DNA from 4 places in the Bradyrhizobium sp. B039 genome. Region 1 is predicted to be linked to each of the others. Evidence: predicted binding sites of a transcription regulator. Region 1 holds the regulator's gene; each other region holds the start of a gene.

Region 1 (5,028 bases):
ATTTCAGCGTGAGCCTTGCGCCGCAGGCGGCCGCCCCCCGGGACGCGACGCCGTTCGAGGCGGACATGCAGGCCGAGGATTGAGCGGACGGGCTACAGGTACCAGGCCAGCACGGCTTCGAGCCCAGCACTCCCGATTACCGGCAGGGCCACCATCTGGCTCAGTCCGATTGCGCGGGCCTCCGCGGCTGCGGCCGAGCCGTCGTGCCCGAGATCGTCGTTGAGCGCGGGCATGCCGGTGGCCCAGGCTCCGCCGATGCTGCCGTCGCCCCTGCCGATGGATTTGTCCGCATAGAGCGCGGCAAGGTCTGTCTGCGCGCTGCAATCGCCGGCGCGAAAGACCAGTGCCGAACGGGCCTCGTTCGGCACCCAGATCTCGAAGCGTCGCGCAATCGGCGTCGCCTGTGCGGACAGGAAAGTCAGCACCCAGGTCTGGTCGGTGCCGGTCCGATAGGGCACGCCGACGCCGAGATTGATCCCGACCTCGGCGGCGTCTTCCCAGCGCAGAAAACTCCTGGCGTTGTGCAGGTCCTTGATGATCAGCGGCAGGCCCGCTTTCCAGGTGCGTCCGGGCAGGCCGAAGCCGCGGGGAAACCTGGTGTGGCGGGAGTTGAATTCGAACATGTCGGCGGTGCCATAGTAGCCGTCGACGAGCCCCATCTCGTGGGAGCTATCGGGATCGTTGTGCCAGAGCTCGATCGCGCCGACATGCGCCTCGTCGTCGCCGCAGAACAGCACCATGACGGCCTGCAAGAATTCGCCTGAAAACACCGGCACCGCCACGCCACAGGTGAGGCCGGCCGCGAGCGCTTGGTCGGTCCGCTTGAAATAGGAGTTGGCGAATTTAGTGAGGATCACGGGATGGCCGCTGGCCCAGGCCTTGCCGGGAAGGCCCTCGTCGTATCCGAAGCGCAAGTCCTCGCTCACGGCCTTGAACGCAGACAGCCCTTCGCCGTAGAGGCCGCCGCCGAATTCCAGCCGCATGCGCGTCCGGTCCGGCACCCAGAGTTCAACGACGCGAATGAAGGTTTTCATCGAACGTGTCCGCCGCCTCAAGCCTTTGACAGCATCGGCGATCTGGCCGCGGAACGGACGTTCAAAATTCAGGCAGGGCCGCGCAAACTTCGTGCGATGGGCAGGTGCGAGCCTGATCTCGGCGGATTGGATTCCGGAAGACGCAAATCATACCATCTCGCCGGCCACGGCCGGCGATGGCAATTTCAATCCCGGCCCCGACCTCTGCGCCGGGGGGAGGTGCATCAGCCGATCGGCAGGCGTGTGATCGTCGGCCTGTCAGCGATGATCTCCGGCTTGTGTTCACGCTCGCCGGCCGGCTGGGTCACCGGCAATTGCAGCACGGTCGCGCGCTGGCCTTCGACGAGTTGCGTCACGAGTACGTATTTGCCGTCGGGGAATTCGATCGCGTCATGATGGCGATCGGGAATGTGCGGATCGATCTTGCCGAACTTGCCGACGCGGGAGTTGATGGTGCGCGTCCAGATCCAGCGATTGTCGTAGCGGACGTTGTCGGCGAAGGCGAGCTCCGTTCCCGGCAGCAGGCAGACCGCGACGGACATGTCGGCCTCGGAGGCGAAGCCGCGCGTCGAGGTGCCGCGGAAGGTGGTCGTGACGATCGTCTCGCCGACTTGTGCGGGACGCGTCGCGACGGCATGCAGGCTGTAGTCACACATCGGGTGCTCCTCATTCAGGGATAGCGACCCGCGCCTCCTTCGGAGGCACTGGCCTCTATCAGAGTGGAAGCATGTTAGCGTCTTCTTGGTTGTAGGCAAATCTGCGGCTTGGCTCCGCAGGCTGCCATCACAATATCTTTTTCAAATGCGTCAGGAACAAAAACCGCTTCCGTGCATTTGGCGTGCATCTTCGTCAGCGACCAGCAGGTGCCGACCAGCCCGAATATTGCCAGGCGGGTTGCGACGGCTGCGCGACGGCGTTGCGGGCATTGCGCAATTGCTCGCTCGTCGTCTGCGTTGCCCTGCGGGCATGGTGCGACTGTGCGGCGAAGGCTTGCGACGCGGATGCTGCGATCAGCGCCACCGTCAAAACGATCTTGCGCATTGATTGTCTCCTCGATCTCCAGGGCCACGAAGCGATGAGGGCTTCGTGCGGCGTGGCGAGGATGTAGCGCTAGCGGAGGGCCGGATAATCTGAGCAAAACCAGAAAGACTATCCAGCCGGAGCGGACAATCGTCCGCTCCAATCGTCAACGCGCGGGTCGCCAACCGGCGGGGCGCGCTTTAGGTGATTGCTTGAGCATGATCTCCGCGCAAGCGCGTCCTGCGCTTGTCGCGAGGGAAAACCGCTGCGCACTTTGCGCTAACGCGGCCCTCCAGTCCGGATCACACTCAGTACTTCCGGTACAGGCCGATCAGCTTGCCCTGAATCTTCACCCGGTTGGGCGGCAGGATGCGGACCTCATAGGCCGCATTGGCGGGCTCGAGCGCGATCGAAGCGCCGCGGCGGCGGAAGCGCTTCAGCGTCGCTTCCTCGTCGTCGATCAGCGCCACCACGATGTCGCCGGTGTCGGCGCTCTCATTGCGCTGGATCAGCGCCATGTCGCCGTCGAGGATGCCGGCTTCGACCATCGAGTCGCCGCGCACTTCGAGCGCGTAGTGCTCGCCCGAGCCGAGCATGTCGGGCGGTACGCTGATGGTGTGGCTGCGGGTCTGCAACGCTTCGATCGGCGTGCCGGCCGCGATACGGCCCATCACCGGCACCGCAACGGGGCGTTCGCCCTCGTCCGCGCTGGAGCTCGCTCGCACCTTGCCGAGATTGCCCTCGATGACGCTCGGCGTGAAGCCACGGCGGTTGCCAGCGGCGGCCTGCAGCTCGGGCAACTTGATCACCTCGATCGCGCGGGCCCGGTTGGGCAGGCGCCGGATGAAGCCGCGCTCCTCCAGTGCGGTGATCAGGCGATGGATGCCTGACTTCGAGCGCAGGTCGAGCGCGTCCTTCATCTCGTCGAAGGAGGGCGGCACACCGCTTTCCTTCAAACGCTCGCTGATGAATCGCAGAAGCTCGTATTGTTTGCGCGTTAACATCTCGACCAAATCCCCCGGTTGATGTCGTTCGATTCCGAGACGGTGAATTCAGCGGCGAGCCGCCAGATGCTCGAAACAAATCATGAACGGACACTATATGTTCGATATGTGTTCCGCAACTGCTTAATTTACCGTGAACGCGACAAAGTTCGCGGAACGCGCAGGACCAGTGCGTTCAGGCGGGCAGTCGCAGCACCTCGCAAGGCGCGCCTGCCTCGACCTTCGGCGCGAACGGCGCGCGCACGAGAAGTGCCTGCGCCGCAGCGAGATTCGCAAGCAGCGAGGAATCCTGATGATTGACGGGAAGGGCGACAAGCATGCCGTCGTCGCGCCGCTCCAGGCGCGCACGAAGATAGTCCTCGCGCTGGTCATTGGCACCGACATCGCGGCCGAGCACGGCGCGCTCGCGACGATGGTGAATCACGGCGCGGCCCGACAGGGCGCGAATCAACGGAACCATGAACAGGAAGCCACACACATAGGACGACACGGGATTGCCGGGCAGGCCGATCACACCCATCGCCCCTAGCCGGCCGTGCATCATCGGCTTGCCCGGCCGCATCGCGATCTTCCAGAACGCCATCGCAATGCCTTCGGCCTTCAGCGCCTGCTGGACCAGATCGTGGTCGCCGACCGAGGCGCCGCCGATCGTGATCAGGATGTCGGCGCCGCTCTCTCGGGCACGGCGGATGCCGGCTGTGGTGGCCTCCAGCGTATCGGCGGCAACGCCGAGGTCGATGGTATCTGCGCCCTCCTGGCGGGCGAGGGCGTGCAGGGCATAGCCGTTGGAATAGACGATCTGGCCGGGGCCCGGCGTGGTGCCCGGCATCACCAGCTCGTCGCCGGTGGCGAGGATCGCGACCTTCGGACGGCGGCGGATGGGCAGGTCCGGGTGGTTCATCCCGGCGGCGAGCGCGAGGTCGCGCTCGGTGAGCCGGGTTCCCTTGCGAAGGAGCACGTCGCCCTCGCGGAAGTCGACGCCGGCGGGCCGGATGTGCCGACCGGCGATAGCGGCTTCCTTGATCGTGATGCGCTTGCCCTCGGCGACCGTATCCTCCTGGATCACGACCGCGTCCGCGCCGGCGGGAACGACGCCGCCGGTGAAGATTCGTACCGCTTCGCCGGCGCCGACCGCTCCCGCGAACGGCCGGCCCGCCGCGACCTCGCCGATCATGGTGAGCTGCGCGTCGACCCTGGCCGCATCGGCTGCGCGCACGGCGTAGCCGTCCATGGCCGACATCGCCTCGGGCGGCTGGGTACGCCGCGCCGCGACGTCGCGTGCGAGCACGCGGTGGTAGGCCTCGTCGAGGGGAATCATCTCTTCAGGCAGCGGCTCCGCGCCGGCCAGCACCGCGGCGAGCGCGTCAGAAACCGGCATCAAGGCCACGGCGAAACTCCTGCTCGGAAAGTCTGGACGAATGGGCGGCAAGAGTTCTAGCCGAGCGCGGGCGATGAAGCAAAATGGGACCGGATCAGGATTTATCCTGCTTGATCCGTCCAGTCATGAGGGACCGTCAGCCCTGCCGCGGCATGATCTGACGGACGAGAAAGACGGGAACGAGCGTGGCCATGGCAAGGACGACAATGACGGGAGCCACGGCCAGCATCGGTCAACGACCGGTCTGGCGGTCCGGACGGAGGTCCGGCGCCACGTCGGGAGCCACGTCAGGGGGCTTGGGGCCTTGATCCTTGTCGGGCAGCGGATCGGCCTGGGATTTCAGGTCGGCGGCCTTGCTGATCAGCTTGGCGGAGAGGTCAGCATCCGAAGTCGTTCTGGCGAATTCGAGCAGAAGAGAGGCTTGTTTGGTGAGGTAGGTCTTGCCCAACACGATGATACGTCCGTCTGTAGAAGTCCCAACGGACTCAAGAGTCCGGAAGCGGGCATTCCGTTCCCGGAACTCTGTATAAAAATGTACAAAGCGATTTGGTTCCTCATCTCGGCCAGATCGGTTTCGGGAGCTCCCCGGTTT
Region 2 (5,028 bases), 1.1 Mb from region 1:
GCGTCGATGCCGGCGCCAAACGCGCCGAGATCGTCGCGCGCGCGGCGGCCGAGAAGATCAATCTCGGCGTCGGTGAAACCGCGCTGCGCATCGCGCTCGACGAGACCACCACGCCGGCGACCGTCGAGGCGGTCTGGCGCGCCTTCGGCGGCCAGCTCGCTTACGCCGAGTTGGACGCGACCACGCGCGAGGCGCTGCCGGAGGCGCTGAAGCGCACGACCGCGTTCCTCACCCACCCGGTGTTCCACGCGCATCGCTCGGAGACCGAGATGCTGCGCTACATGCGCAAGCTCAGCGACCGCGACCTCGCGCTCGACCGCGCCATGATCCCGCTCGGCTCCTGCACGATGAAGCTGAACGCGACCACCGAGATGATGCCGCTGACCTGGCCGGAATTCGGCAGCCTGCACCCGTTCGCCCCGCGCGAGCAGGCCAAGGGCTATCACGCGCTGTTCGCGCGGCTGGAGAAGTGGCTGTGCGACATCACCGGCTATGACGCGATCTCGCTGCAGCCGAATTCCGGCGCGCAAGGCGAGTACGCCGGCCTTCTGGCCATCCGCGGCTATCACGCCGCGCGCGGCGAGAGCCACCGGAAGATCTGCCTGATCCCCTCCTCCGCCCACGGCACCAACCCGGCCTCGGCCGCGATGGTCGGCATGGACGTGGTGGTGGTTGCCTGCGAGAAGAACGGCGACGTCGACGTCAACGATCTCCGCGCCAAGGCCGACAAGCACGCGAATGACCTCGCCGCGGTCATGATCACCTATCCCTCGACCCACGGCGTGTTCGAGGAGCATATCCGCGAGATCTGCGACATCGTCCACGGCCATGGCGGCCAGGTCTATCTGGACGGCGCCAACCTCAACGCGCAGGTCGGCCTGTCCCGGCCCGGCGATTACGGCGCCGACGTCAGCCACCTCAATCTGCACAAGACCTTCTGCATCCCGCATGGCGGCGGCGGCCCGGGCATGGGCCCGATCGGCGTGAAGGCGCATCTCGCCCCGTTCCTGCCGGGCCATCCGGCGACGCGAGGCGACGCACCGGTCGGCCCGGTCTCGGCTGCGCCGTTCGGCTCGGCCTCGATCCTGACCATCTCCTACATCTACATCCTGATGATGGGCGGCGAAGGCCTGAAGCGCGCCACCGAGATCGCGATCCTCAACGCCAACTACATCGCCGCACGGCTCGATGCGCATTTCCCCGTGCTCTACAAGAACGCGAAGGGCCGCGTCGCGCATGAGTGCATCGTCGATCCGCGTGCGCTGAAGACGACCAGCGGCGTCACCGTGGACGACATCGCCAAACGGCTGATCGATTACGGCTTCCACGCGCCGACCATGAGCTTCCCGGTGCCGGGCACGCTGATGATCGAGCCGACCGAATCGGAATCGAAGGCGGAGCTGGACCGCTTCTGCGACGCCATGATCGCGATCCGGAAGGAGATCGCCGAGGTCGAGGCCGGCCGCTTCAAGATCGAGGCCTCGCCCTTGCGCCACGCCCCGCACACCGTGCACGACATCGCCGACGATGCGTGGGCCCGCGCCTATAGCCGTGCCGAGGGCTGCTTCCCCGACGGCGTCTCGCGCACCGACAAATACTGGAGCCCGGTCGGACGCGTCGACAACGTCTATGGCGACCGCAATTTGGTGTGCTCGTGCCCGCCGGTGAGCGACTACGCGGAAGCGGCGGAGTAAGACGCGACGGAAGTTTCGTAGGGTGGGCAAAGCAGAGCGTGCCCACCACATTTGTGCACGTTGAGATATGGTGGGCACGGCTCTCGCGCGCCTTTGCCCACCTTACGGCTCTGCACTCTACCCATCCTGCAACCTAGCTCAAGGCGCCACCAGCGAACGACTTTGCGCGTCCCAGCGCCAGAGCCGTTCGTTGGTCAGAAGCGTGCCGCCCCACCAGCGCCGGATCGGATTGTGGCTGCGGAAATCGTCCCGGCCCGCAAGCACCGCTTTGCCGAACTCCGTCAGCAACAGCCGGCTCCGCCGATAGGCGGCGTTGCGACCTCGCGCATCGTGCGGGGCGAGGGTTGCGAGTTTCGACTCGAGACCCGCGACCGCCGGCATCGGACCGGACGCGAGCCCTTCGAGCAAAGGGCCGAGCTCCCACTGGTCGTACACACGTGTTTCGAGCAGGCCGCCCGGCTGAAACAGCTCCCTGGTACGGTTGTGTCCCCTTGCAATCAGTTCGAGAAGCTGCGCTTCCGTCGCGCCCAATCCGGTGATTGGTGACGGCAGTTCTGCCAGCAATGCTTCCATCGCCGGCTTCAGGAAAGGTAGCCTGGGGAAATCCCTGCTCAGGAGCCCGAGACAGAGCTCAGGCGTTGGCGCGCGGTAGGCCTCCCAGGCCATGCGGGCAACCTCGAAGTCGCGCTCCGTCACATCGAGCGCCCGCACGGTACGCTCGCGGAGCCCCGCGACGTCTGCTCCGAGCAAATCGAAATCGACCAGCCGCAATCGCAGACGCTCGACCATGTAGGGTTCGGCGCGGAGATAGTCGAGGATCCAGACCAACTGCAATTGATTGTTCGGGCTGGGATCAAACCACAGCTCGATGAGCTCGACACCGCAGGTCTCGCAGAACCAGACCAGTCCGAGTTCTCGGTGCGCACGACCGGTCTGGGGCGATTGGACAACAAGATCGGACCACCGCACGTCCGGCTCGCCTCTGAAAGAGCCCCCTTTGAGGTAGTTATCGAGGTGGTGCGACGTCGGCAGCGGTCCTGACACGAACCGAAAGATGAGCGGGACAACCATGTCGGCGCGGTCCGCGTAGGTGAGACCGACGCCGGACGAACTGGTCAGGATCATACGCTTCATCGTCGATGCGCCCGCCCCCACACAAAACGAAACGGGCCCCGAAGACGTCGGCAACTCAACGTCCTCAGTGCCCGCTCCTCGCGAAAAACTCTCCGCGTTAAGACTTACTCGTCCGCCGGCTCCTCGCCGTCGGCGTCACGCTCGGGGGTGCCGGCCAGGATCTGCTCGGCGATCAGGCCCGAGTTCTGGCGGATCGCGGTCTCGATCTTGGCGGTGATGTCGGGGTTGGCCTTCAAAAACGCCTTCGAGTTCTCGCGGCCCTGGCCGAGGCGCTGGCTGTCATAGGAGAACCAGGCGCCGGACTTTTCGACGATGCCGGCCTTGACGCCGAGATCGAGGATCTCGCCCATCTTGGAAACGCCCTCGCCGTACATGATGTCGAACTCGACCTGCTTGAAGGGCGGCGCCAGCTTGTTCTTCACCACCTTGACGCGCGTGGTGTTGCCGACCACTTCGTCGCGCTCCTTGATCGCGCCGATGCGGCGGATGTCGAGGCGGACGGAGGCGTAGAACTTCAGCGCGTTTCCGCCGGTGGTGGTCTCCGGTGAGCCATACATCACACCGATCTTCATGCGGATCTGGTTGATGAAGATCACCATGGTGTGGGACTTGTTGATGGAGGCCGTCAGCTTGCGCAGCGCCTGGCTCATCAGGCGGGCCTGGAGACCCGGCAGCGCATCGCCCATCTCGCCCTCGAGTTCGGCCTTCGGCACCAGCGCCGCGACCGAATCGACCACCAGAACGTCCACCGCACCCGAGCGCACCAGCGTGTCGCAGATTTCCAGCGCCTGCTCGCCGGTGTCCGGCTGCGAAATCAGCAGCTCGTCGATGTTGACGCCCAGCTTGCGCGCATAGACCGGGTCGAGCGCGTGCTCGGCGTCGATGAAGGCACAGATGCCGCCCTTCTTCTGCGCTTCCGCCACCGTGTGCAGCGCCAGCGTGGTCTTGCCCGAGGATTCCGGCCCGTAGATTTCCACGACGCGCCCCTTCGGCAGGCCGCCGATGCCGAGCGCAATGTCGAGCCCGAGGGAACCGGAGGACACCGCCTCGACATCCATCGACCGATCGTTCTTGCCGAGCTTCATCACCGAGCCCTTGCCGAACTGGCGCTCGATCTGGGAGAGCGCGGCGGCCAGAGCTTTACTCTTGTCCATGGAAGATCCTTCGACGATACGCAGGGCAGTTGCGGACATTGGGTCGTGCTCCTTATGGCGAGGATTCGCTAGGGGGACAAACGATTGGCGAGGCGGGCCGGCGATAAAAGCAATGTACCCTATTTGTTCCTGGTTCGCAATATGTTCTTTTGCGGACTTCGGTACTGTCCGTATTTAACCCCCAGTGTCCTAAGCTGAATTCGGAAATGTCCTAATTTGTTCTTGATCGGACACAACCTGTTCATGCGCGTTTAGGATTAACTCGTTATGGGTGTAGCGTATAAGGGCCGGGGCGTTCCGCCAGAAGAACACCCTGGCCACCAGAAGAACACCCTGAAACGTTCACTTTGGAACAGAAGGCAGGCTGACTGCATATTAAGCTCGCAAGAACTCAAACCCTGCGGTTAGGACCCGTAAAGACCAAGACGAGGTTGTGTCATGAGGCAGCGCCGTCGTTTCACGCAAACCGTCCCTCTTGAGGAGCGACTTTCCGAAGAAGCGAAACGTCTCCGCGAACGGGCCAAAGCCCTCCCCCATGGTCCTCAACGAGAGGACCTCCTGCGCAAAGCCCGCCAAGCCGAGATCGGCTCGCACATGAGCGAGTGGCTCACATCGCCGGGGCTTCAACCGCCAAAGCCAGCGTAGGCGCAAAGCACGCCTCAGGTATCGAGTTGCCCGGCATAGATCCGGATTCGTCCCGGCGTGGTCATTCGCAGCCTGCCCTGAAGAAAGACCATGTAGCCTAGCGCGATCAATCGGGCGCGATGTTTGGCAGGGATCGCAGGCGCAGCGCTATTTGCAGCCGCATGACCGACCGCGAGCAAAGAGGCGAACTCTTCATGGGTGAGCTTTTTCGCTTTTGCGGTCGTGACCTCAGCATGAACCGCTTCGGCGATCCTGCATGTTCGGTTTTGCTCAGATCCCTGGAAAAAAATAAATAAAGGCCGCCTCAGTTGGCGGCCAGTAGTCCTGTTTGTCGGCGGCTCCTTCGCTAATTCCCAGTGTCCCGGGCTGAATGACGTTGGGGTCCTTCTGGAGTTCGATCG
Region 3 (5,028 bases), 3.5 Mb from region 1:
GGCAGTTGCGTTGGAGTGTGTGATGAAGAGGCTCGTTGTGGGCGCAGCCGCGTTGGTTGCCGCCGGCTGGACAGCTTCGGCAGAGGCCGCCGATCTCAGTTACGGGCAGCGTGCCCCCTATACCGTCAACCAGCCGCTGAACGCCTATAGCTGGGCCGGTCCGTATCTCGGCGGCAACATCGGCTATGAGTGGGGCTCGGTCGACAACAATCCCTCAAAGCCGTCCGGCTTCGTCGGCGGCATTCAGGCCGGCTACAATTTCCAGAACGGGCCGTGGGTGTTTGGCGTCGAGGGCGACATCCAGGCCGCTGGCGCCGACGACACCTTCGCGCCCTGGAAGTTCTCCAATCCGTGGTTCGGCACCCTGCGCGGCCGCGCCGGCTATGCCTTCAGCAACGTGCTGTTCTACGGCACCGCCGGCCTCGCCTTCGGCGAACTGCGCGCGCAGACCTTCGGCTGGACGGAGTCGCACACCAGCGCCGGCTGGACCATCGGTGCCGGTGCGGAAGTCGGCCTCGCGCCGAACTGGAGCGCCAAGCTCGAATATCTCTACATCGATCTGTCGACGAGTCAGTTCGCAATTACAGGCGTGTCAAACGGCTATACCGCCAGCGTTGTGCGCGCAGGCGTCAACTATCACTTCTGATAGCCAAATAAGAAAATACCGGACAATAACCTCCCGGCCGCTCGCGGCCGGGACTTTTTTTGCGCCAGGTTTTTTTGCGTCAGGCCCGCTAGGAGAGGATGACCAAATTGACCGCCTTCGGTCCCTTCCCCTTCTTGTCCGGTTCGACTTCGAAAGTAATACGCTGTCCTTCGGCAAGGTCCTTCAGTCCCGCTCGCTCCACAGCAGTGATGTGAACGAAGACATCGCGACCGCCGTCATCCGGCTTGATAAAGCCGTAGCCGCGCTCGCCGTTGAAGAACTTGACCGTTCCCGTCATGGCCATCGGGAAACTCCCCCTCATTGCTCCTCCGTCGTGACGCAGACTCACGTCACGACATGACCGGGCCGTACGGAGCCCGGGAGCTGGCCATCCTTGGGCGGACCTTTCGGTCCGGCCGGATCTTTCTTAGGCCTTCACTCCGCCGCAACCATTCGCGGAAGCGGAACGTAAAGCCAGTCACGGAAATAGCATAATACGGTTCTTTGCAGATTGACTACGGCTCCTGCATATTTTTCCCAAGAATGCCGGAGTGTTACGGCCTCGGCACCTCTAATCGGAATCTGGCAGCGCCGCCCTGGCCGAGCGGCATTTCGAGCTCGGGCAGGATCGTCTTGAGCTCGCCATGCAGCGTGTAAGGGGGATTGACGATCAGCAGTCCGGTGGAGGTGAGGGCTGCGCCGTCAAGCTGCGGCGCGGCACTGAACTCGAGGCGCAGGCATTTGCCCGGTGGCTTTGCTGCGGCTGCGAGCCGCGCCACGAGCTGTGCCAGCGTATCGGTGGCGCGACGGCTCTTGGCGGGATACCAGATTACATAGATACCGGTCGGCCATTTTGCGAAAGCCTCCGAGAAGGCTTCGCCCAGCCGTTCGAACTCGTTCTTTGCCTCGAACGGCGGGTCGATCAGCACGAGCCCGCGCCGCTCCTTCGGCGGCACGAAGGCCGGCAGTGCCACCCAGCCGTCGAGATCGACCACGCGCGCCTGCTCGTCGCGGCGCAGCACGTCGATCAGCGCCTTGCGTGCCTTCGGCTCGAGTTCGCAGGCGACGAGGCGGTCCTGCGGCCTGAGCAGGCCGCGCGCGATCAGCGGCGAACCCGGATAGGCCTTGAGCTCGCCCTTCGGATTGAAGGCGCGGACGATGTCGAGATAGGGCTTTGTCAGCGCCGCGGTCTCGTTCGACAGGCGCGCCTGCATCAGTCGCGCGATGCCGGTCAGCCATTCGCCACCGCGCCGCGCCTCGTCGCTTTCGAGATCGTAGAGGCCGGCGCCGGCATGGGTGTCGATGACGCGGAACGCCCCCGGCTTGTCCTGCAAATAAGTGAGGATGCGCGCCAGCACGATGTGCTTGATGACATCGGCAAAGTTGCCGGCATGAAAGGCGTGACGGTAGTTCATGGCGGAGAGTTACGACATCGCGCGATGAAAGTAACTCCCGTCATTCCGGGGCGGTACGTAGCACCGAACTGCGCACCATAGTTCACGCTTCGCGTGCCCCGGAATGACGGAGCTGATTTAGCAGCTACCCACCCCTGATCGGCGGCATCGTCACCTGGTCGCGGCGGCAGGCGCGGCGGTCCATCTCCTCGCAGGCGCGGAATTGCAGGTCCTTGCTGAGGCAGATGCGGACCTCGGACAGCCGCGTCCGGTTGCAGGTGACCGAGACGGCGGCGCTGCCGAGGCCCGGATTGGCCTTGATGAAGGCCTCCTCGACGTCGGCAGGCGCCACGGTCTTGGCCTGCGACAATTCCAGATATTCGGCCGGAATCTTGATCGCGGCGCGCGCTTTCCTGATCGTCTCGAAATAGCTGCGGTCGGCGAGCCCCGAGCAGGTGCCGTGCTTGTCCCACTCGTTGAAGATCAGGCCCGGCGCCGGCATCAGGTCGAGCATCGAGGAGACGATGCTGCGGTTCAGCCGCGGCGCCGGCCGCTGGCAATATTCCGGGAAGCCGTTCTCATATTGCGGCCACAGCCCGTGCACCACGAAGGAATAGGGCCGGCCGCTGCACTGGATCTGGGAGCGGCCGCCGCGCTCCGCCGCCTCCTCGCAGAAGGAGGGCGACCACGAGAGCGACAGCACATAGAAATCGAATTCGCCGGGCGCGTTCTGCCGCCTGTCCTGCGCTGTCGCGACGCCCGCCGGCAAGACCAGCCCGGCGGCAAAGGTCAAGGCCAGGGTCAGCGAGATCATCAGGCGGGAGAACGAATGCAATCTGGAATGAAACATGGCGACGCCCCTCAACTAGACTGTGCAATCGAGCCTAGCAGGCGATAAGAACATTTCAAGAACAAAATTCGGGCGGCCCTCGTCAGGCCGCTGGCCCGGTCCGAATCAGGGCTGTCAAATTACTGCTTGGCGGCGCGACAGGCCGGATTGTAGGCCCAGTTGCGGTCGAGTCCGACCACGCACCATTCGACACCATTGCCGTAACCAGCGAAGCCGCCATCCTCGATGATCGAGAAATGCACCTTGCGCACCTTGCCGTCGTTCAGCATGGCCTCGCCGGTGCAATAGCGGCGCGGAATATTGTCGGACTGCCAGGGTCGGAACGCGGTCTCGTGCACGGCGGAGAAGCCGGTGATCTTCAACGAGGAATTCCAGAAGGCGCTTTCCTTCTCCCAGAACTGGGTGGCGATCGTCGGCAGCGCCTTGTCGCAATCTGCCACATTGCCGTCATAGCGCGGTCCGCTCAGCCAGAAATTCAGCTCCAGCGGATTGGCGGCCCTGGCCTCACCGAGCGACAGCGCCCCGAACATGAGGCCGAGCACGGCGGCAAAGCGGAGCGATTTCAGGGAGGTCGAGGCGCGCATGGGCAATCCAGACAGATGATCTGCGGAGGTCGGACGGTGCCGCGAAGGGCGGGTGAGGTCAAGTGCAGCGCGGCAACACTTGGCCAGGAGTTGACCAGAACGTCGCATCCGACAGGGCTTCAGTTCTTTTCACTTCCGTCCCGGCACCGTAAACTGGCGCCAACCAATTGGAGTAACGGGAATGCGAATCATTGCGGCCGCGGGCCTTCTTGCCCTGGGTATGATGGCGGGCCAGTCGGCGCGCGCCGATATCCTTCCTGTGCCCCCGTTCAAGGGCAACGACACCGGCGGCATCATCGCCTATTCGATGGCCAATCAGGTCGATGCGCGGCAGGTCGCGGTCGATCATTGCGCGCGGTACGGCAAGGTCGTCAAATTCCTCGGCGTGCAGGCCTATGAGGGCGGCTACATCTCGTTCTCCTGCCGCTGGGTGCCCTATGGCGCCGCCAACCAGCCGATCCGCACGCTGTACTGAGGCGTTTTCGTAACGCAGCGATCTCTCAGCCGGGAGCTTCCCACATGACGCGCAAACTTGCTTTGCTCGGCTCGGCCCTTTGCCTTGTGGTGTCGGCAGGCGGCGCCAGTGCCGACGATCTGCCGGTGCGCAAGGCCGGCCTGTGGGAATTGAAAATGGTCAGGACCGGCTCGCAGATGCCGGAAATGACCATGCAGCACTGCACCGACGAGACCGTCGACAAGGAGATGAACAACAACGTCTCCCCGATGGCCAAGCAGATCTGCGCCAAGCAGGACATCAAGAAGACCGCGACCGGTTATGTCAGCGATTCCGAGTGCAGCGTCGCCGGCATCAGCACCACCTCGCACGCCGAGATCACGGGCGATTTCAACTCGGCCTATACGGTGAAGACCACCTCGCACGCGCAAGGCGGCGCCGCCGGCGCGGCGGGGCGCGACACCACCATGACGCTCGAAGCGAAATGGCTGGGCGCCTGCAAGCCGGACCAGAAGCCCGGCGACATCGTGATGCCCGGCGGCTTCAAGATGAACGTGCGCGACGTCGACAAGCTGAAGGCCCTGCTGCCGAAGTAGGCGAGATTGTAGCCCGGATGGAGCGTAGCGAAATCCGGGCTACGGCAGTTACACCGGTATCCGCACGCTCGCCCTTAATCCGCCCATCGGGCTGTCGCCCAGCGTGATGTCGCCGCCATGCGAGCGGGCGATGTCGCGGGCGATGGCGAGGCCAAGGCCCGTGCCGCCTTCGTCCTGGTTGCGGGCGTTGTCCAGCCGCAGGAACGGCTTGAACACCTCTTCGCGCAGATGCGCGGGGATGCCCGGGCCGTCGTCGTCGACCGTGACGGTCAGATAACGGTGATCGCGCTGGCCGGTGATGGCGATGCTCTTGCCGTAGCGCGCCGCATTGGTGACGAGGTTGGCGAGGCAGCGCTTGAACGAGGCCGGCTTCACCGTCACCACCGGCAGTCCGTTGAATGCGACGGTTGCAGCGTGGCCGTGGCGTTCGGCATCGCTGCGCAGCTCCTCGAGCGCCTGCGCCATGTCGGTCGGCTGCGACTGCTCGCCGGAATCGCCGCGGGC
Region 4 (5,028 bases), 2.5 Mb from region 1:
TGGTCGCCATCATCGCGATCTCCTGCGCCGCACGGAAGGTGAAGAGATCGATCGCGTCCCGTGCCGCAGCCTCGCGGCTCGCAAGCAGCGTGCGCATGTCCGCGGACATGCCGGAGACGCCGAGCAGGCCCGACTCGTGATAGAGCAGGTGCTGGACGTCTTCGACCGACATCCCCTCGTGCTGCTGCAGATAGAGCAGCACGCCGGGGTCGATCGTGCCGCTTCGCGTGCCCATCACGAGGCCGTCGAGCGGCGTCAGTCCCATCGTGGTGTCGACGCTGCGGCCGTTGCGGAGTGCGCAGAGACTTGCGCCATTGCCGAGATGCGCGATGACGGTGCGCTTCGCAACGAGCTGCGGCGCGATTCCGGCGAGGCGGCCCGCGACATATTCGAACGACAGCCCGTGAAAGCCGTAGCGCCTGACGCCGCGCTGCTCGAAGCGCCTCGGAATCGCAAAGCGGCTCGCAGGCGGTGCAAGTCCGTGATGGAAGGCGGTGTCGAAGCAGGCGATCTGGGTCAGCGCGGGACGGATCGCGGAGAGGGTGCGGACCGGCGCGAGGCAGCGCGGCTGGTGCAGCGGCGCCAGCGGCGTCAGGGCCTCCAGCTTCGCGGTGATATCGTCCGTCAATTCGACCGGGCCTGAATGATCCGGCCCGCCGTGGACGATACGGTGGCCGACTGCGCGCAAGCTGTCTTGGCCGAACCGGTCGTCGATGAAGGCGAGCGCGTCGGCGAACAGGTGGCCGCCGTCGGCATCGGCCTCGTCCCGCCGCTTCTCGAACAGGTCTTCGCCCGCAGCGCCTTTCACGACGAGCCGGGGCCTGGCCTCGTGCTCGTCGAGCAGGCCCTTGCAGAGCAGCGCGGGCTCTGCTGTCGAGATCTCGAACAGGCCGAACTTGATGCTCGACGAGCCCGAGTTGAGGACGAGAACCGCCTCTGGCGCCGGCATGGCGTCAGCCCGGCTTGCCCGGCCAGACCCAGTCGCGGATCTCGGGCATGTCCTCGCCGTGCTCGCGCACGTAACGTGAGTGCTCGATCAGCTTGTCGCGGAGCTGCTGCTTCACCTGCGCGGCCCTGGTCGCAAGACCCGGCACGCGTTCGATCGCCTCGATCGCAAGGTGGTAGCGGTCGAGCTCGTTGAGCACGACCATGTCGAACGGCGTCGTCGTGGTGCCTTCCTCGGCGAAGCCGCGCACATGCAGGCCGGCATGGTTGGTGCGGTTATAGGTCAGCCGGTGGATCAGATGGGGATAGCCGTGATAGGCGAAGATCACCGGCTTGTCGCGCGTGAACAGGCTGTCGAAGTCGCGGTCGGACAGGCCGTGCGGATGCTGGTCCTGCGGCTGCAGCGTCATCAGGTCGACGACGTTGACGACGCGGATCTTCAGATCCGGCAGCGCCTTGCGCAGCAGGTCGACGGCGGCAAGCGTCTCCAATGTCGGCACGTCGCCGGCACAGGCCATCACCACATCGGGCTCGCCACCCGCGTCTTCCGTGCCCGCCCAGGTCCAGATGCCGATGCCGACATCGCAATGCGTGGCGGCGTCCTGCATCGACAGCCATTGCGGCGCCGGCTGCTTGCCGGCGACGATCACGTTGATGCGGTTGTACGTCCGCAGGCAATGATCGGCGATCCACAGCAGCGTGTTGGCATCGGGCGGGAAGTAGATGCGAACGATGTCGGCCTTCTTGTTGGCGACGAGGTCGACGAAGCCGGGGTCCTGATGGCTGAAGCCGTTATGGTCCTGGCGCCAGACATGCGAGGTCAACAGATAATTGAGCGAGGCGATCGGCCGCCGCCACGGCAGGTGCCGCGTCACCTTCAGCCATTTGGCGTGCTGGTTGAACATGGAATCCACGATGTGGATGAAGGCCTCGTAGCAGGAGAAGAAGCCGTGGCGTCCGGTGAGCAGATAGCCCTCCAACCAGCCCTGGCAGAGATGCTCGCTCAACACCTCCATCACGCGGCCGTCCCGCGCAAGATGCACGTCGTAAGGCTCGATCGGCTCCATCCAGACACGTTCGGTCGTCTCGAACACCGCATCGAGCCGGTTTGACGCCGTCTCGTCCGGACCCATGATGCGAAAGTTGCGCTCTTGCGCGTTGAGGCGGATGACGTCGCGCAAAAATTTGCCGAGCTCGCGCGTCGCTTCCCCCGTGACGGCGCCGGGCTGCGGCACTTCGACGGCAAAGCTGCGGAAGTCCGGCAGCTTCAGCTCCTTCTTCAGCAATCCGCCATTGGCATGCGGATTGGCGCCCATGCGGCGATTGCCCTCGGGTGCCAGCGCCTGGAGCTCGGGGACGAGCGCGCCGCTCGCGTCGAACAGTTTCTCCGGCTCGTAGCTGCGCATCCAGTCTTCGAGCACCTTCAGATGCGCAGGGTTCTCGCGGCAGCTTGCGACCGGCACCTGATGCGCGCGCCAAAAACCTTCGACCTTCTTGCCGTCGACTTCCTTCGGACCGGTCCAGCCCTTCGGGCTGCGCAGCACGATCATCGGCCAGCGTGGCCGCTCGACGTTTTTGCGCCCGTCGCGGGCGTGCTGCTGGATCGAGCGGATGCTGGCGAATGCGACGTCGAGCGCATCCGCCATGATCCGGTGCATCAATTTGGGATCGTCGCCCTCGACGAACAGGGTCTCGTGGCCGAACCCGCGGAACAGATCGCGGATCTCGCTGTCAGACATTCGTCCGAGCACGGTCGGGTTGGCAATCTTGTAACCGTTGAGGTGCAGGATCGGCAGCACCGCGCCGTCATGCGCCGGATTCAGGAACTTGTTGGAGTGCCAGGACGCCGCGAGCGGGCCGGTTTCGGCCTCGCCGTCGCCGACGACGCAGGCGACGACCAGGTCGGGATTGTCGAGCGCCGCGCCATAGGCGTGCACCAGCGCGTAGCCGAGCTCGCCGCCTTCGTGGATCGAGCCGGGCGTCTCCGGCGCGGCGTGGCTCGGGATGCCGCCGGGGAAGGAGAACTGCCGGAATAGCTTGCGCAATCCGTCCGCATCGCGCGCGATGTTAGGATAGATCTCGCTGTAGCTGCCTTCGAGATAAGTGTTGGCGACCATGCCCGGGCCACCATGGCCGGGACCGCAGACATAGAGCACGTTGAGGTCCAGCGCGCGGATGACGCGGTTGAGATGGGCGTAGATGAAGTTCAAGCCGGGCGTCGTGCCCCAATGGCCGAGCAAACGCGGCTTGATGTGCTCGGCCCGCAGCGGTTCGCGCAGCAGGGGGTTGTCGAGCAGGTAGATCTGCCCGACAGAGAGGTAGTTGGCGGCGCGCCAGTAGCGATCGAGGAGATCGAGGTCGCTGCTCGCGGCGGCCGATTGTTGTTGATTTGTCATGTTCCTGCCGACCTTCACCCGGGATCGTCACCAACCGAGTTCCGGCGCGATCGATCCTTCGCGGCATCAAACGAGATCGTGGTGACGGCGATGTTGCGTGAGGTCAAAGGCAGGCGCCCGAAGTTTGGGCGCCTCTACTGTGCATGGGGTTGTTTTCACGTTTTTTGTTCTTGTTCTTGATTTGTTCCTTTGGCGTGCTATCTTGGCTTCATGAGTCCAGCATCCTCTCATGCTCTCAAGCACCCGCCGGTCACGGCGCCCTCCGAGCCGGCGGGTGCGCCTTCTGATTTCCCCGAGCTCGCTGTCGCCATCGACAAGCAGCGCAGGCGGGGGCGGGGCGCGCAGTCCAACGCCAGCGGCCGCTATGAGGCCGAGGCGCGCGTCGCCTTCGACGACGGCTGGCAGAGCCTGGAAGAGCTGCCGCCATTCAAGACCACGGTCGCGGTCGACACCTCGCGCAAGGTGATCACCCGCAACGATTCCCCCGATATCGGCTTCGACCGCTCGATCAACCCCTATCGCGGCTGCGAGCACGGCTGCGTCTACTGTTTCGCGCGGCCGACCCATGCCTATCTCGGCCTGTCGCCCGGGCTCGACTTCGAGTCCAAACTGTTCGTCAAGCCGGAGGCCCCGGCGCTGCTCGAGAAGGAGCTCGCAGCAGCAGGCTATGAGCCGCGGATGATCGCGATCGGCACCAACACCGATCCCTATCAGCCGATCGAGCGCGAGCGAAAAATCATGCGCGGCATCCTGGAGGCGCTGGAGCGCGCTGGTCATCCCGTCGGCATCGTCACCAAATCGGCGCTGGTGGTGCGTGACATCGACATTCTCTCGCGCATGGCCAAGCGCAACCTCGCCAAGGTCGCGATCTCGGTGACTTCGCTCGATCCAAAGCTGGCGCGCACCATGGAGCCGCGGGCCTCGACGCCGCCGAAGCGGCTGGAGGCGCTGAAGCAGCTCTCCGATGCCGGCATTCCCACCACCGTGATGGTCGCGCCAGTGATTCCCGCGCTGAACGATTCCGAGATCGAGCGAATTCTCGATGCGGCCGCCCATGCCGGCGTCAAGGAAGCCTCCTACGTGCTGCTGCGGCTGCCGCTGGAGGTGCGCGACCTCTTCCGCGAATGGCTGATGGCGAACTATCCGGACCGCTATCGCCACGTCTTCACGCTGATCCGCGACATGCGCGGCGGCCGCGACTACGACGCGAAATGGGGCGAGCGCATGAAGGGCACCGGCCCGATGGCCTGGACCATCGGCCGCCGCTTCGAGATCGCCTGCGACAGGCTGGGGCTCAACAAGCGTCGCGCAAAACTGACGATGGATCACTTCGCGCGGCCGAAGCGGAACGGCGATCAGCTCAGCCTGTTCTAGGAGCCGAGGCGAACGAGGTGTGTCATGAGTAAGGAACTGCCGCCCCCGGTGCCGCGGCTCACGGTCATCACGCTGGGTGTGAGCGACATTCGCGCCAGCATCGCGTTCTATGATGCGCTGGGCTTTTCGCGCCGGCTGAAGGCGACCGGCGAGGCCGTCGCCTTCTACGATACCGGCGGTCCGGTGCTTGCCCTGTTTCACTGGGACCAGCTCGCGGCCGACGCGGCCTTGCCGGATAAGCCCAGGCCGACGACCTTCCGCGGCATCACGCTCGCCTGGAACTGCGCCACGCGCGAGGAGGTCGATGCGGTGC

The links. Region 1 encodes LexA, which represses DNA repair genes until DNA is damaged. Its sites were predicted from a motif close to TGTTCNNNNTGTGTTCNG; they were not measured.
Region 2: recA (recombinase RecA) is a predicted target of LexA. The motif match lies at 4,096-4,113, and genes of this name have one in related genera.
Region 3: AAFG50_RS06570 (ribonuclease T2) is a predicted target of LexA. The motif match lies at 2,937-2,954, and genes of this name have one in related genera.
Region 4: AAFG50_RS11265 (PA0069 family radical SAM protein) is a predicted target of LexA. The motif match lies at 3,513-3,530, and genes of this name have one in related genera.

What each region holds. Positions count from the first base shown of each region.
Region 1 covers NZ_CP152416.1:4,918,532-4,923,559, reverse strand. Annotated here, with positions in the region: gene AAFG50_RS23015 (ComEC/Rec2 family competence protein) at 1-83, shown strand, start outside; gene AAFG50_RS23010 (GAF domain-containing protein) at 93-1,034, opposite strand; gene AAFG50_RS23005 (hypothetical protein) at 1,259-1,690, opposite strand; gene AAFG50_RS23000 (hypothetical protein) at 1,884-2,075, opposite strand; gene lexA (transcriptional repressor LexA) at 2,363-3,058, opposite strand; gene glp (gephyrin-like molybdotransferase Glp) at 3,234-4,445, opposite strand; gene AAFG50_RS22985 (hypothetical protein) at 4,669-4,887, opposite strand.
Region 2 covers NZ_CP152416.1:5,999,071-6,004,098, forward strand. Annotated here, with positions in the region: gene gcvP (aminomethyl-transferring glycine dehydrogenase) at 1-1,694, shown strand, start outside; gene AAFG50_RS28610 (hypothetical protein) at 1,833-2,828, opposite strand; gene recA (recombinase RecA) at 2,933-4,021, opposite strand; gene AAFG50_RS28620 (hypothetical protein) at 4,421-4,627, shown strand.
Region 3 covers NZ_CP152416.1:1,409,016-1,414,043, forward strand. Annotated here, with positions in the region: gene AAFG50_RS06555 (outer membrane protein) at 23-646, shown strand; gene AAFG50_RS06560 (cold-shock protein) at 735-950, opposite strand; gene rlmJ (23S rRNA (adenine(2030)-N(6))-methyltransferase RlmJ) at 1,201-2,061, opposite strand; gene AAFG50_RS06570 (ribonuclease T2) at 2,186-2,890, opposite strand; gene AAFG50_RS06575 (hypothetical protein) at 3,010-3,474, opposite strand; gene AAFG50_RS06580 (hypothetical protein) at 3,656-3,949, shown strand; gene AAFG50_RS06585 (DUF3617 family protein) at 3,994-4,524, shown strand; gene AAFG50_RS06590 (ATP-binding protein) at 4,573-5,028, opposite strand, start outside.
Region 4 covers NZ_CP152416.1:2,371,962-2,376,989, forward strand. Annotated here, with positions in the region: gene AAFG50_RS11255 (acetate/propionate family kinase) at 1-949, opposite strand, end outside; gene AAFG50_RS11260 (phosphoketolase family protein) at 954-3,341, opposite strand; gene AAFG50_RS11265 (PA0069 family radical SAM protein) at 3,552-4,715, shown strand; gene AAFG50_RS11270 (VOC family protein) at 4,740-5,028, shown strand, end outside.